2 regions of the Streptomyces sp. NPDC053076 genome follow, and region 1 is predicted to be linked to the other one. Evidence: riboswitches for the same ligand, from Rfam matches in the RefSeq annotation. Region 1 holds a riboswitch; the other holds the start of a gene.
The links. A riboswitch is a leader RNA that binds a small molecule or an ion and turns the genes downstream of it on or off. The one in region 1 is predicted to bind ZMP and ZTP.
Positions count from the first base shown of each region.

Region 2: another riboswitch for ZMP and ZTP. It lies ahead of ACIGYR_RS25610 (glycine hydroxymethyltransferase); the one in region 1 lies ahead of ACIGYR_RS05275 (bifunctional 5,10-methylenetetrahydrofolate dehydrogenase/5,10-methenyltetrahydrofolate cyclohydrolase).

Region 1 covers NZ_JBITZL010000001.1:1,320,078-1,326,825, reverse strand. Annotated here, with positions in the region: gene ACIGYR_RS05305 (pyridoxal phosphate-dependent decarboxylase family protein) at 1-1,197, shown strand, start outside; partial or broken gene ACIGYR_RS05300 (short-chain dehydrogenase) at 1,439-1,561, opposite strand; gene ACIGYR_RS05295 (MBL fold metallo-hydrolase) at 1,557-2,186, opposite strand; gene ACIGYR_RS05290 (S-(hydroxymethyl)mycothiol dehydrogenase) at 2,186-3,274, opposite strand; gene ACIGYR_RS05285 (hypothetical protein) at 3,522-3,707, opposite strand; gene ACIGYR_RS05280 (nuclear transport factor 2 family protein) at 3,990-4,355, shown strand; ZMP/ZTP riboswitch at 4,529-4,609, shown strand; gene ACIGYR_RS05275 (bifunctional 5,10-methylenetetrahydrofolate dehydrogenase/5,10-methenyltetrahydrofolate cyclohydrolase) at 4,636-5,499, shown strand; gene ACIGYR_RS05270 (hypothetical protein) at 5,594-5,716, opposite strand; gene ACIGYR_RS05265 (glycosyltransferase) at 5,976-6,748, shown strand, end outside.
Region 2 covers NZ_JBITZL010000006.1:360,633-367,380, forward strand. Annotated here, with positions in the region: gene ACIGYR_RS25590 (glutathionylspermidine synthase family protein) at 1-711, shown strand, start outside; gene ACIGYR_RS25595 (TetR/AcrR family transcriptional regulator) at 708-1,283, opposite strand; gene ACIGYR_RS25600 (nuclear transport factor 2 family protein) at 1,370-1,831, shown strand; gene rocD (ornithine--oxo-acid transaminase) at 1,832-3,076, opposite strand; ZMP/ZTP riboswitch at 3,160-3,248, shown strand; gene ACIGYR_RS25610 (glycine hydroxymethyltransferase) at 3,282-4,736, shown strand; gene trpS (tryptophan--tRNA ligase) at 4,932-5,957, shown strand; gene ACIGYR_RS25620 (2'-5' RNA ligase family protein) at 6,107-6,688, shown strand.

The DNA.
Region 1 (6,748 bases):
TGGGCGCCCGGCTTCTCCGGTTCCGCCGGCCCGCGCTACCTCGGGTTCGTCACCGGCGGTGCGACGCCCGCGTCCGTGGCCGGGGACTGGCTGACGTCCGCGTTCGACCAGAACCTGTCCGGGGCGGGCGGCTCCTGGGGGCAGGAACTGGAGCGGGAGACGGTGGCATGGCTGCGCGAGCTGTTCGGGCTGGGCGAGGCGCACAGCGGGGCGTTCGTGACGGGCGCCACCATGTCCACCACGGTCGGACTGGCCATCGGGCGGGAGTGGGCCGGGGAACGGCTGGGCGTGGACGTCTCCCGGGAGGGTGCCGCGGCACTGGGGCCGCTCGAGGTGCTCTCGGGCAGCCCGCACTCCAGTGTCGCGAAGGCGATGTCGGTGCTGGGACTGGGCCGGGACCGGTTGCGGCAGGTGCCGCTGCTGTCCGGCAACCGGGAGGCCGTCGACGTGGCCGCGCTGGAGGCGGCGCTGGCCGAGCGGGCGGGCCGGCCGGTGATCGTCGTCGCGAACGCGGGCACCGTGAACACCGTCGACTTCGACGACCTGCGGGCGATCACTGCGCTGAAGGAGCGGTACGACTTCTGGCTGCACGTGGACGGAGCGTTCGGCGCCTTCGCCGCGCTCTCCCCGGAGCACGCCGGACTGGTCGACGGGCTGGACGCGGCCGACTCGGTCTGCGTGGACCTGCACAAGTGGCTCAACGTCCCCTATGACGCGGCCGTCCAGTTCACCCGGCGCCGCGATCTGCAGGTGGCGGTGTTCCACAACACCTCGCCGTATCTCGGCCTGCCGGCGGGCGAGCCCGACTTCCTGCATCTGACACCGGAGAACTCGCGTCGGCTGCGGGCGCTGCCGGCCTGGTTCTCGATGGTGGCCTACGGGCGGGCCGGGCACCGGGAGATCGTGGAGCGCAACGTGGCCCTGGCCCGCCGGCTCGGCGCGGGTGTCGAGGCGCTGCCGGGCCTGCGGCTGCTGGCTCCGGTCCGGCTCAACGTGGTCTGCTTCACGCTCGCCGCGGACCCGTCGCAGGAGCGGGTGGCGCAGCTGGCCCGGGCGGTGGCCGCGTCCGGGGAGGCGTATGTGACGCCGACGGTGTACGGCGGGGTGCCCGGGCTGCGCGCGGCGTTCAGCAACTGGCGCACCACCGAGGCCGACACCGATCGGGTGCTTCAGGTGCTGGCGACGGCCTCGGGCTGACGGCCAGGACAGCGGCACGAAACCGGCACCCGGGCGGCCTTCGGCCGGCGGCCAGGACAACGGCACGGGAACCCCCCGCGGCCTGTGACCGGCGGCCAGGACAGCGGTACGGGAACCGGTGCCCCGGGCGGCCTGGGGCTGCGGGTCAGGAGGCGTCCCGTACGGCGGTGTGGAAGCCGGTGGGACCCGGCAAGCCGGCGGACACCGCGGGCGCCGGATCCTGCACCTCCGCCAGGTACCGGTCCAGGTGGTCGCCCGGTACGCCGATGCCCCGCCCGCCGGAAGCCGTGACGAGGTCGGCGGTGTCCTCGATGATCTCGGGGCGGTCGCACTCGGAGCGGTGGGCACGGGTGCATCCGTCAGTGCCCGCGCTCGATCCACTCCTTCAGGTGGGGCGCCTCCGCGGCGATGGTCGTGCTGTCCCCGTGCCCGGTGAGGACCTTGGTCTCCGGGGGGAGGGTGAGGAGCCGGTCGCGGATGGAGTCGATGATCGTCGGGAAGTGGGAGTAGGAGCGTCCCGTGGCGCCAGGGCCGCCCTGGAAGAGGGTGTCGCCCGTGAAGACGGTGCCGAGGCCGGGGTCGTACAGGCAGACGGCGCCAGGGGCGTGTCCCGGGGTGTGCAGGACGGTGAGGTCGGCGCCGGCCGCCTCGATGACCTGACCGTCCTGGAGGTGCCGGTCGGGGTCGCGATCCGGGTGGGTCTGCCGCCACAGCGTCAGGTCGTCGGGGTGCAGCCAGATGGTGGCGCCGGTACGGGCGGCGAGTTCCGGTGCCGCGTTGACGTGGTCGTTGTGGGCGTGCGTGCACACGATCGCGGTGAGCCGCCGGTCGTCGACGGCGCGGACGATGGCCTCGGCGTCGTGGGCGGCGTCGATGACGATCACCTCCCGCTCGTCGCCGACGATCCACACGTTGTTCTCGACGTCCCAGGTGCCGCCGTCGAGGGTGAACTGTCCGGAGGTGACGAGGCGTTCGATGCGTACGGTCATCACAGCACCACCACCGAACGCAGCACGTCGCCCTGGTGCATCCGCTCGAACGCCTTCTCCACCTCGTCGAGTCCGATGGTCTCGGTGACGAACGCGTCGAGCGGCAGGCGGCCTTGCAGGTGCAGGTCGATCAGCATGGGGAAGTCGCGGCTGGGCAGACAGTCGCCGTACCAGCTGGACTTCAGGGCGCCGCCGCGTCCGAAGACGTCCAGCAGGGGCAGTTCGAGCTTCATCTCGGGGGTGGGGACGCCGACGAGGACGACGGTGCCGGCGAGGTCGCGGGCGTAGAAAGCCTGCTTGTAGGTCTCGGGGCGGCCGACGGCCTCGATGACGACGTCGGCGCCGAAGCCGCCGGTCAGCTCGCGGATCGCCTCGACCGGGTCGGTCTCCTTGGAGTTGACGGTGTGGGTGGCGCCCAGGCCGCGGGCCTTGGCGAGCTTGCGGTCGTCGATGTCCACGGCGATGATCTTCGCCGCGCCGGCGAGGTTCGCTCCGGCGACCGCCGCGCCGCCGACACCGCCGCAGCCGATGACGGCGACCGAGTCGCCCCGGCCGACGTTCCCGGTGTTGATCGCCGCGCCGAGGCCGGCCATCACCCCGCAGCCGAGGAGACCCGCGACGGCCGGGGAGACGGCCGGGTCGACCTTGGTGCACTGCCCGGCCGCCACCAGCGTCTTCTCGGCGAAGGCGCCGATACCGAGGGCCGGGGAGAGCTCCTGCCCGGTGGCGGCGAGCGTCATCTTCTGCCGGGCGTTGTGGGTGTTGAAGCAGTACCAGGGCCGCCCGCGCAGGCAGGCCCGGCACTGGCCGCACACGGCACGCCAGTTGAGGACGACGAAGTCGCCGGGGGCGATGTCGGTGACGCCCTCACCGACTGACTCCACGACACCGGCGGCCTCGTGGCCGAGCAGGAAGGGGAAGTCGTCCGAGATGCCGCCCTGCTTGTAGTGCAGATCGGTGTGACAGACCCCGCATGCCTGGACGCGTACGACGGCTTCGCCGGGCCCGGGGTCCGGCACCACGATCGTCTCGACCCGTAGGGGCTCGTCCTTGCCCGGTGCGATCACGCCGCGTACTTCCTGCGCCATGGTCTGGTCCCTTCTTCGATTGCCTTCGCCGCCGACCCTACGCGCGACCGCTCGGTAGCGGGACGGACCACGACGGTGATCGTGGATCTTTCCGCCACCCGCGATCATGGATCCTTCCGCCGGCGTGCGGGAGTTGGGGACGAATACCGGGGTCGTCCGCGACGAGACCCGCTCACCCGCCTCCCCCTCCGCCCTGGCAGCGGTGAGGGCCGCCCCTGCCGGGACGGCCCTCGGGTCCGGCGGCGGGTCAGGCCTCGACGGCCGGCAGCAGGCCCGTCACGGGCGCCACCAGACCGGCGACCTGCCACAGCTCGTTGAGCCGGTTCAGCTCGTTCACCTGGTTCAGCGCCCCCGCCTGCTCGGAGACCCGCGGGACCCCGGCCTCGTACTCGGCCGGGATGTCGCTGACGGTGAGCGATTCGAGCACGGCCATGGGACTGATCTTCCCGGTGTCCGGTGCGCTCGCGTCGGCCGCGTTCGCCGGCGGCGCGGCAAGACCGGTGACCCCGGCGGCGAGACCGAGGGCGGCGACGTTGGCATCATGTCCTCGGCAATGGCTCCGGGCCCCGGCCGGACACGGGCGGCGGGACGCGCTCACCTGTGAGGCGGAGCGCAGCGGCTGCGCTTGCCGAGCCCGCCGGGGCGGAGGAGTCTCGAAGACGGGGACCCGCGCGGCCCGCCCCCGGACGGCCGCGGGCACCTGAAGGAGGTCACCATGGGTACCACGGCGGGATCCGCTTTCGACACCGAGACACTGCGCCGGGGCATAGAGGGGAACACCGGCAACACCCTGCTGTCCCTCTACACGGACGACGCGGAGATCCGCATCGTCGACCGCAACAACCAGCCGAGTCACCCCACGGTCCTGCACGGCCGCGGCCAGATCGCCGAGTTGCTGGACGACGTCTACAGCCGCGACATGACCCACAAGCTGGACAGGTGCGTGGTCCAGGGTGACCAAGTCGCCTACAGCGAGTCGTGCGAGTACGGGGACGGCACCCGGGTGCTCGCCGAGTCGATGCTCACCCTGCGGGACGGCAAGATCGCCGATCAGCTCATCATCCAGGCCTGGGACGAGTAGGACACCCGGCCCGGTACGGCGGCGCCGGGAGCGTGCCGCGGGTCCGGGCCACCTCACGGCCGGCCTGGACCTTTCCGGTGCCGGCCGTACTCGCCGGGCACGCCGGAGGCGTCCCTCACCGATGCGGGTCCGGGCGGGGGGTACGAGGGTCGTAGGAACGCTCGGCTACGCTGTACGCGGGCCGTGACTGGCGCTGAGGTGGAGCACCACCGGGGAGCGGTCCGTGGTGATTGCCGCGCGCCTGGGCGAGGAGAATCGATCCAGCTCAGGAGTGTGCAGCATGACTCAGGCCCGTCTGATGGACAGCACCGCGCTCGCCCGTCGCATCGTCGAGAACACCGCGCGGCAGGCCGCCGGTCTCACCGAGCGGACCGGGACGGCACCGTGTCTGGCGACCGTGCTGGTCGGCGAGGACCCGGCGTCCGTGACGTACGTCCGCATGAAGCAGAACCGCTGCCGCAAGGCCGGCATCGAGTCGCGTCACGTGGCTCTGCCCGCGGCCACGTCCACCGCCGAACTCGTCGGCACACTGCGCGACTTGTCGGCCGACCCGGGTGTGCACGGCATACTGCTGCAGCACCCGATGGGCGGCCACATCGACGAGCGGGCCGCGTTCGAGGCGATCGCGCCGGAGAAGGACGTGGACGGTGTCACCTTCGCCTCGTTCGCCACGATGAGCTTCGGACTGCCGGGCTTCGTCTCCTGCACGCCGGGCGGCATCCTGCGGCTGCTGGACGAGTACGGCGTCGACCCGGCCGGGAAGCGGGCCGTGGTGGTGGGCCGCAGCGCGATCCTCGGCAAGCCGGTGGGCATGCTGCTGCTGGCCCGGGACGCGACCGTCACGTACTGCCACTCGCGCACCCGGGACCTGTCGGCGGCGGTCCGCGAGGCCGACATCGTCGTCGCCGCGGTCGGCCGGCCGCGGCTGATCGGGGGGCAGGACATCAAGCCGGGCGCGGTCGTGATCGACGCGGGCTACAACGCGGGGAACGTGGGCGACGTCGACTTCGACTCCGCCGTGGAACGGGCCGCGCTGATCACGCCGGTGCCGGGCGGGGTGGGTCCGATGACGATCGCCACGCTGCTGGAGCAGACCGTCGAGGCCGCCGCCCGGCAGCTCGGCGCACAACTGCTCAGCGCATAGCGGTTCGGCGCACAGCGTCTCAGCACGCGGCCGTTCAGCGCACAGCGGCTCAGCAGACAGCCGTTCAGCGCACAGCGGCCCGGCCCCCGGCGGCTCAGCGCATCCAGGCGGCGTACTGCATCACGTCCCCGGCCTTGAGGCCGTACTCGGGTTCGGCCTTGGCGGCGGTCATCTCCAGGCCCAGCACCGCTCCGGTGGACGGGGCCATGATCAGCATGCGCCGGACGCCGCTGGGCTCGCACGGCCGAGCGGGCGCAGGAACTGCGCACGGCGTACGAGTCCCGTTACCGGGCGCTGCGCCGACGTTTGCCGGCCTGCCGTGTGCTGGGATGCACGCTGCTGGCGGCGGCACTGGTGGTGTCGGTCGCCGCCCAGGGCCGTGAGGTCAACGGCCGCGTCCGGCGGCGTACGGAAAGGGCCGTCGAGGCGCATTGGAGCGCGAGGCCGTCATACTGGCCGTCGTGCGCGTTGCGATCATGACGGCGGGATCCCGGGGCGACGCCGCCCCCTACACCGGTCTCGGGCACCGGCTCGCCCTGGCCGGGCACGAGGTCACCCTGGTCACCCACGGCCGCTTCGAGCCGCTGGTGACGGGTTCGGCGGTGCGGTTCCACGCGCTGCCGGTGGATCCACTGGCGGAACTCCGGTCCCCGCGAGGCCGGGGACTGGGCCGCAGCACGAGCGGCGCCGGGAAGCTGCTGCGGCTGGGGGACCTGGCCCGGCGCACGGCCGGACAGCTGACCGAGGCCCTGCTCGCCGCGGCACACCGCAGCGACGTCCTGCTGCTGTCCGCCTCCCTGGCTCCGCTCGGGCATGCGATCGCCGAGGGGCTGCGGCTGCCGAGTCTCGGTGTCTATCTGCAACCCGTCGCCGCCACACGGGAGTTCGCCCCGCCGGTGCTCGGCGGCGGCGCCTGGGGCGGGCCGGTCAACCATCTGGCCGGGCAGGGGGTGAGCCTGGCCGTGGAGCAGGTCTTCGCCGGTACCGTACCCGCCGTGCGTGAGCGGCTCGGCCTTCCGCGGGTACGCACCGGTGCCGCGCGGCGGGCGCGGGAGCGGCGGCACTGGCCGGTGCACCACGGTTTCAGTCCCCTGGTGGTCCCCCGGCCCGGTGACTGGCGGGCGGGTCTGGAGGTGAGCGGCTACTGGTGGCCCTACGACACCGGGGCACGGCTTCCGGGGGTGGTGGAGGAGTTCCTCGACGCCGGCCCGCCGCCGGTCTTCGTCGGGCTGGGCAGCGCCACCGTGCC
Region 2 (6,748 bases), on a different contig from region 1:
CTCGTCGACGCCTGGCGCGCGCAGGCCGCCCTGCTGCCTGCCGGCAGCCCGCTGCACTTCGCCCACTCCGCCGCCGACGAACTCGGCGAGGACCTGATGACGGTCGCCTATCTGAAGGAGACCGCCGAGCAGGCCGGCCTCGCCACCGACTGGCTCGCCGTCGAGGAGATCGGCTGGGACACCCTCTCCGGCCGCTTCGTCGACAACCGGCTCCGCTTCATCCGCGGCATCTTCAAGCTCTACCCCTGGGAGTGGCTCACCACCGACGTCTTCGGCGGGCACGTCCTGGACACCCTGGACAACGGCGGTGGCACCGGCAGCACCCTGTGGATCGAGCCCGCCTGGAAGATGCTGCTCAGCAACAAGGCCCTGCTGGCGATCCTCTGGGAGCTGTACCCCGGGCACCCGAACCTCCTCCCCGCCTACCTGGACGGCCCCCGCGAGCTGGCCGAGTCGGCCGGCTACGTCGCCAAGCCCCTGCTCGGCCGCGAGGGCGAGGGCGTCACCGTGCACGAGCCGGGATCGCCGCCCGTCCTGCGTGACGAGCCCTGCTGCTACCAGCAGTTGGCCCCCCTGCCCGCCTTCGACGGCAACCACGTCGTCCTGGGCGCCTGGGTCGTCCGCGACGAGTCGGCCGGGCTCGGCATCCGCGAGTCCACGGGTCTGATCACGGACGAGTACGCCCGCTTCCTGCCGCATGTGATCCTCTAGCCGCCGGTCCGGTCCCCGAGCAGCCTCTCGACGGCCGCCCGTGCCCGGCCGGCGGGGGCGGGGTCGGCGTCGACGCCGGCCGTGACGATGGCTCCCTCGGCGAGCAGGTACACCGGTTCGGCCACCGGTACGCCGGTGGCGCGCACCCAGGCGGTGAGCTGGTCATGGAAGGCCCGCTTGTGGGACCGGACCTCGGCCAGGACCCGCTCGCAGGACGCGCCGAGTTCACCGTGGGCGTTGATCCAGGCGCAGCCGCGGAAGCCGGGCTCGGCGAACCACGCGGCGAGCCAGTCGAAGACCGCGAGCACCCGCTCGCGCGGGTCCGGGACGCTCTCCACGTGGGCGGTCAGGCTCGCGCGCCAGCGCCGGTCGCGCCGCCGGAGCACGGCGACCACGAGGTCCTCCTTGGTCGCGAAGAGCCGGTAGATCCGCTTCAGGGGCAGTCCGGACGCCTCCCGGACCCGGTCCATGCCGACCGCCTGGATGCCGTGCGCGTAGAAGAGCGTCTCCGCCGCGTCCAGGAGCGCTTCGCGGTCCAGGCGGTTCTGTTCCTCGGTGATCGGGGCGGGCATCCGTGGCTCCTTGACGACGAGAACGATCGTTCTCTACCTTAGTCGCATCGATGGAGAACGCTCGTTCTCGACCTCAGGAGGTCGCCGTGCCCGAAGGCCGCCCGCCCTACCCGCCGTTCACCCTGGAAACCGCCCGCCAGAAGGTGCAGGCGGCCGAGGACGCCTGGAACACCCGCGACCCCCACCGGGTCGCCCTGGCCTACACACCGGACTCCGTCTGGCGCAACCGCGACCGGTTCGTCACCGGCCGCGCGGAGATCGTCACCTTCCTGACCGAGAAGTGGCAGCGCGAACTGGACTACGCGCTGCGCAAGAGCCTCTGGGACTTCCACGGCGACCGCATCGCCGTCCGCTTCCAGTACGAGTGCCATGACTCCGCCGGCCAGTGGTGGCGCAGCTACGGCAACGAACTGTGGGAGTTCGACGAGCACGGCCTGATGCGCCGACGCGAGGCCAGCATCGACGACGTGCCCATCCGCGAGGCCGACCGGCGCATCTTCGGACCCCGGCCCGCCGACGAGCACGGCACCGACATCCCGCTGCGCTGATCACGCCCCGGCCAGCACCGCCCGCAGCTGCTCCACCCCCCACTCCAGGTCCTCCTCGCCGATCACCAGCGGCGGGCCGATCCGCACGGTCGACCCGTGGGTGTCCTTGACCAGGACCCCACGGGCCAGCAGCCGTTCGGAGATCTCCTGCCCGGTCCCGGCCGCCGGGGAGACGTCCACCCCGGCCCACAGCCCACGCCCCCGCACCGCCGTCACCCTGCCGGTGCCGGACAGGTCGCCCAGCAGCCGGTGCAGCCGCTCGCCCAGCCGGGCCGCCCGCTCCTGGTACTCGCCGGTCCGCAGCATCGCGATCACCTCCAGCGCCACCGCACAGGCCAGCGGATTCCCGCCGAACGTCGACCCGTGCTCACCCGGCCGGAAGACCCCGAGCACCGCCGCGCTCGACACCACCGCCGACACCGGCACGATGCCGCCGCCCAGCGCCTTGCCCAGGACGTACATGTCCGGCACCACGCCCTCGTGCTCGCACGCGAAGGTCCGGCCGGTACGGCCGAGGCCCGACTGCACCTCGTCGGCGACGAAGAGGACGTTCCGCTCGCGCGTCAGCTCCCGCACCCCCGCCAGATAACCGGCCGGCGGCACGATCACCCCGGACTCACCCTGGATCGGCTCCAGCAGCACCGCGACGGTGTTCTCCGTCAGCGCCTCCCGCATCGCCGTCAGATCGCCGTACGGCACGATCTGGAACCCCGGCGTGTAGGGCCCGAAGTCCGCCCGCGCCTCCGGATCCGTCGAGAAGCTGATCACCGTCGTCGTACGGCCGTGGAAGTTGCCGCCCGCCACCACGATCTTCGCCATCTCCGCGGGCACCCCCTTCACCCGGTACCCCCACTTCCGGGCCGTCTTCACCGCGCTCTCCACCGCCTCCGCTCCCGTGCTCGCCGGCAGCACCATCTCCATCCCGCACAACTCCGCCAGCTCGGCGCAGAAGGCGGCGAACCGGTCGTGGTAGAAGGCGCGGGAGGTCAGCGTCACCCGGTCCAGCTGCCGCCGGGCCGCCTCGACCAGCCGCCGGTTGCCGTGCCCGAAGTTCAGCGCCGAGTAACCGGCCAGCAGATCCAGATACCGCCGCCCCGCCACGTCCGTCAGCCACGCCCCCTCCCCGGTGGCGATCACCACCGGCAGCGGACGGTACGTGGGCGCGCAGTGCGCGTCGGCGGTGGCGATGAGGTCCGCAGCAGCGGTCACGGGTACTCCCGGAGACGACGGTGACCCCCTTCCCATCCTCGCTCGCGCGGTGGACGCGGCCCGTGACCGACATGCGGCTCCCCGCCGCGTGGCCGCGTCCGGCGCGCCGGGTAGGCTGACGTGCGGGCCGTGACTGGCGCGCTGGGATGGGACGGACCATCAGGGAGCGGCCCGAGCGGGAAGAGTGCCGTGCGCCTGGGCCGAACGTGAATGCTGCACGCACACCGTCCGGAGGTCCCCGATGCCCGAGAACGCCGCCCCTCTCTCCACCGAGTCCACCGCCTTCCGCGCCGCGCTCGACGTGATCCGTGCCGTCGAACCGCGCGTCGCCGACGCCATCGGCCAGGAGGTCGCCGACCAGCGCGAGATGCTCAAGCTGATCGCCTCCGAGAACTACGCCTCCCCAGCGACCCTGCTCGCCATGGGCAACTGGTTCAGCGACAAGTACGCCGAGGGCACCGTCGGCCGCCGCTTCTACGCCGGCTGCCGCAACGTCGACACCGTCGAGGCCCTCGCCGCCGAGCACGCCCGCGAGCTCTTCGGCGCCCGCCACGCCTACGTCCAGCCGCACTCCGGCATCGACGCCAACCTCGTCGCCTTCTGGGCCGTCCTCGCCGACCGCGTCGAGGCCCCCTTCCTGGAGAAGACCGGCGTCCGCCAGGTCAACGACCTCACCGAGGCCGACTGGGCCGAGCTGCGCCAGGCATTCGGCAACCAGCGCATGCTCGGCATGTCCCTGGACGCCGGCGGCCACCTCACCCACGGCTTCCGCCCGAACATCTCCGGCAAGATGTTCGACCAGCGCTCCTACGGCACCGACCCGGCCACCGGCCTCATCGACTACGAGGCCCTGCGCGCCCAGGCCCGCGACTTCAAGCCGCTGATCATCGTCGCCGGCTACTCCGCGTACCCCCGTCTGGTGAACTTCCGGATCATGCGCGAGATCGCCGACGAGGTCGGCGCCACCCTCATGGTCGACATGGCGCACTTCGCCGGCCTGGTCGCGGGCAAGGTCCTCACCGGCGACTTCGACCCGGTCCCGCACGCCCAGATCGTCACCACCACCACCCACAAGTCCCTGCGCGGCCCGCGCGGCGGCATGGTGCTGTGCGACGACTCCCTCAAGGACCAGGTCGACCGCGGCTGCCCGATGGTCCTCGGCGGGCCGCTCCCGCACGTCATGGCGGCCAAGGCCGTCGCCCTGGCCGAGGCCCGGCAGCCCGCCTTCCAGGGCTACGCCCAGCGCATCGTCGACAACTCCCGCGCCCTCGCCGAGGGCCTCATGCGCCGGGGCGCGACGCTCGTCACCGGCGGTACCGACAACCACCTCAACCTGATCGACGTCGCCTCGTCCTACGGCCTCACCGGCCGCCAGGCCGAGGCGGCCCTGCTCGACTCGGGCATCGTCACCAACCGCAACGCCATCCCGGCCGACCCGAACGGCGCCTGGTACACCTCCGGCATCCGCGTCGGCACCCCGGCCCTGACCACGCGTGGCCTGGGCACGGCCGAGATGGACGAGGTGGCGGCCCTGATCGACCGCGTCCTTTCCACCACCGAGCCGGGCACCACGAAGTCGGGCGCCCCGTCCAAGGCGGCCCACGTCCTGGACGAGAAGGTCGCGCGGGAGATCGCCCAGCGGGCCACGGACCTGGTCGCCGGATTCCCGCTGTACCCCGAAGTCGACCTCGGCTGACCGGTCCCCCCAGGGGCGGCCCGCCCAGGCGCGCGCTTGTGCTGGGGGCGGCCCGCCGAAGGGCGCGCTTCCGCCAGGGGCGGCCCGCCCAGGAGCGCGGGGAACTGCGCGAACGGCCCCCACCGGCCGGCAGACCCCCGCGCTCCGGGATCCCCCACCGTTCCCGGGCCGACCCCACCCGCGCCCTCTGCGAGAATGGTGGACATGGCCTCTGCTGACCGTCCTCGCGTGCTCTCCGGAATCCAGCCCACCGCCGGCTCGTTCCACCTCGGCAACTACCTCGGCGCCGTCCGCCAGTGGGTGGCCCTGCAGGAGTCACACGACGCGTTCTACATGGTCGTCGACCTGCACGCGATCACGGTCGCGCAGGACCCGAAGGAGCTGCGGGACAACACCCGGCTCGCCGCCGCCCAGCTGCTGGCCGCCGGCCTCGACCCGGACCGCTGCACCCTCTTCGTGCAGAGCCATGTCCCCGAGCACGCCCAGCTGGCCTGGGTCATGAACTGCCTCACCGGCTTCGGCGAGGCCGGCCGCATGACCCAGTTCAAGGACAAGGCCGCCAAGCAGGGCGCCGACCGGGCGTCCGTCGGCCTGTTCACGTACCCGATCCTCCAGGTCGCGGACATCCTGCTGTACCAGGCCCACGAGGTGCCCGTCGGCGAGGACCAGCGTCAGCACATCGAGCTGACCCGCGATCTCGCGGAGCGGTTCAACGGCCGGTTCGGCCAGACCTTCACCGTCCCCAAGCCGTACATCCTCAGGGAGACGGCGAAGATCTACGACCTCCAGGACCCGTCGATCAAGATGAGCAAGTCGGCGTCCACGCCGAAGGGCCTCATCAACCTCCTCGACGAGCCGAAGACCACGGCCAAGAAGGTCAAGAGCGCGGTCACCGACACCGACACGGTGATCCGCTTCGACACCGAGAGCAAGCCGGGCGTCTCCAACCTGCTCACCATCTACTCCACGCTCACCGGCAAGTCGATCGCCGAGCTGGAGCAGGACTACGAGGGCAAGATGTACGGCGCGCTCAAGACCGACCTCGCCGACATCATGGTCGAGTTCGTGACGCCGTTCCGGGAGCGCACCCGGCAGTACCTGGACGACTCCGAGACGCTGGACTCGATCCTGGCCAAGGGCGCGGAGAAGGCGCGCGCCGTCGCCGCCGAGACCCTCGCGCAGGCGTACGACCGCGTGGGCTTCCTCCCGGCCAAGCACTGAGGCGTACGACCGTACGGGTCCGCTCGGGCAGAGCGCTGCACATCACTTCCGCTGCGCCTGCCCACAGGACATCCGTGGCCGTACAGTCGATATCCGACGGCCGGGACGAGACGGCCGAGAAGACGACAGACGCGACGACAGGAGACGACGTGGGGACCGTAACGATCGGCGTGTCGATCGCGGTCCCGGAGCCTCACGGCAGCCTGCTCCAGGAGCGGCGCGCGGGCTTCGGCGACCCCGCGGCTCACGGAATCCCCACGCACGTCACGCTGTTGCCGCCGACCGAGGTCGACGAGGCCGACCTGCCGGCGATCGAGGCGCATCTCACCGGGGTCGCGGCGGCGGGCCGGCCGTTCCCGATGCGGCTGTCCGGCACCGGCACCTTCCGGCCCCTGTCGCCGGTGGTCTACGTGCGCGTCGTCCAGGGCGCCGAGGAGTGCGGCCGGCTTCAGCAGCGCATCCGGGACGCCTCCGGGCCGATGGCGCGCGAGCTGCAGTTCCCGTATCACCCGCATGTCACCGTCGCGCACGGCATCGACGACGCGGCGATGGACCGCGCCTTCGAGGAACTGGCGGGCTACGACGCAGAGTGGCCCTGCACCGGCTTCGCGCTGTACGAGCAGGGCGCCGACGGCGTCTGGCGCAAGCTGCGCGAGTACGCCTTCGGCGGGGCCGTCGTACCGCCGCAGCCCGGCCACGCCGACATGTGCGCTCCGCGGGTCGCGCCGTGATGTGCCCTCGTGCGGCCCGCGGCTCGTCCGGGCCGATCGCGCCCGCGGCACAGCCGCATG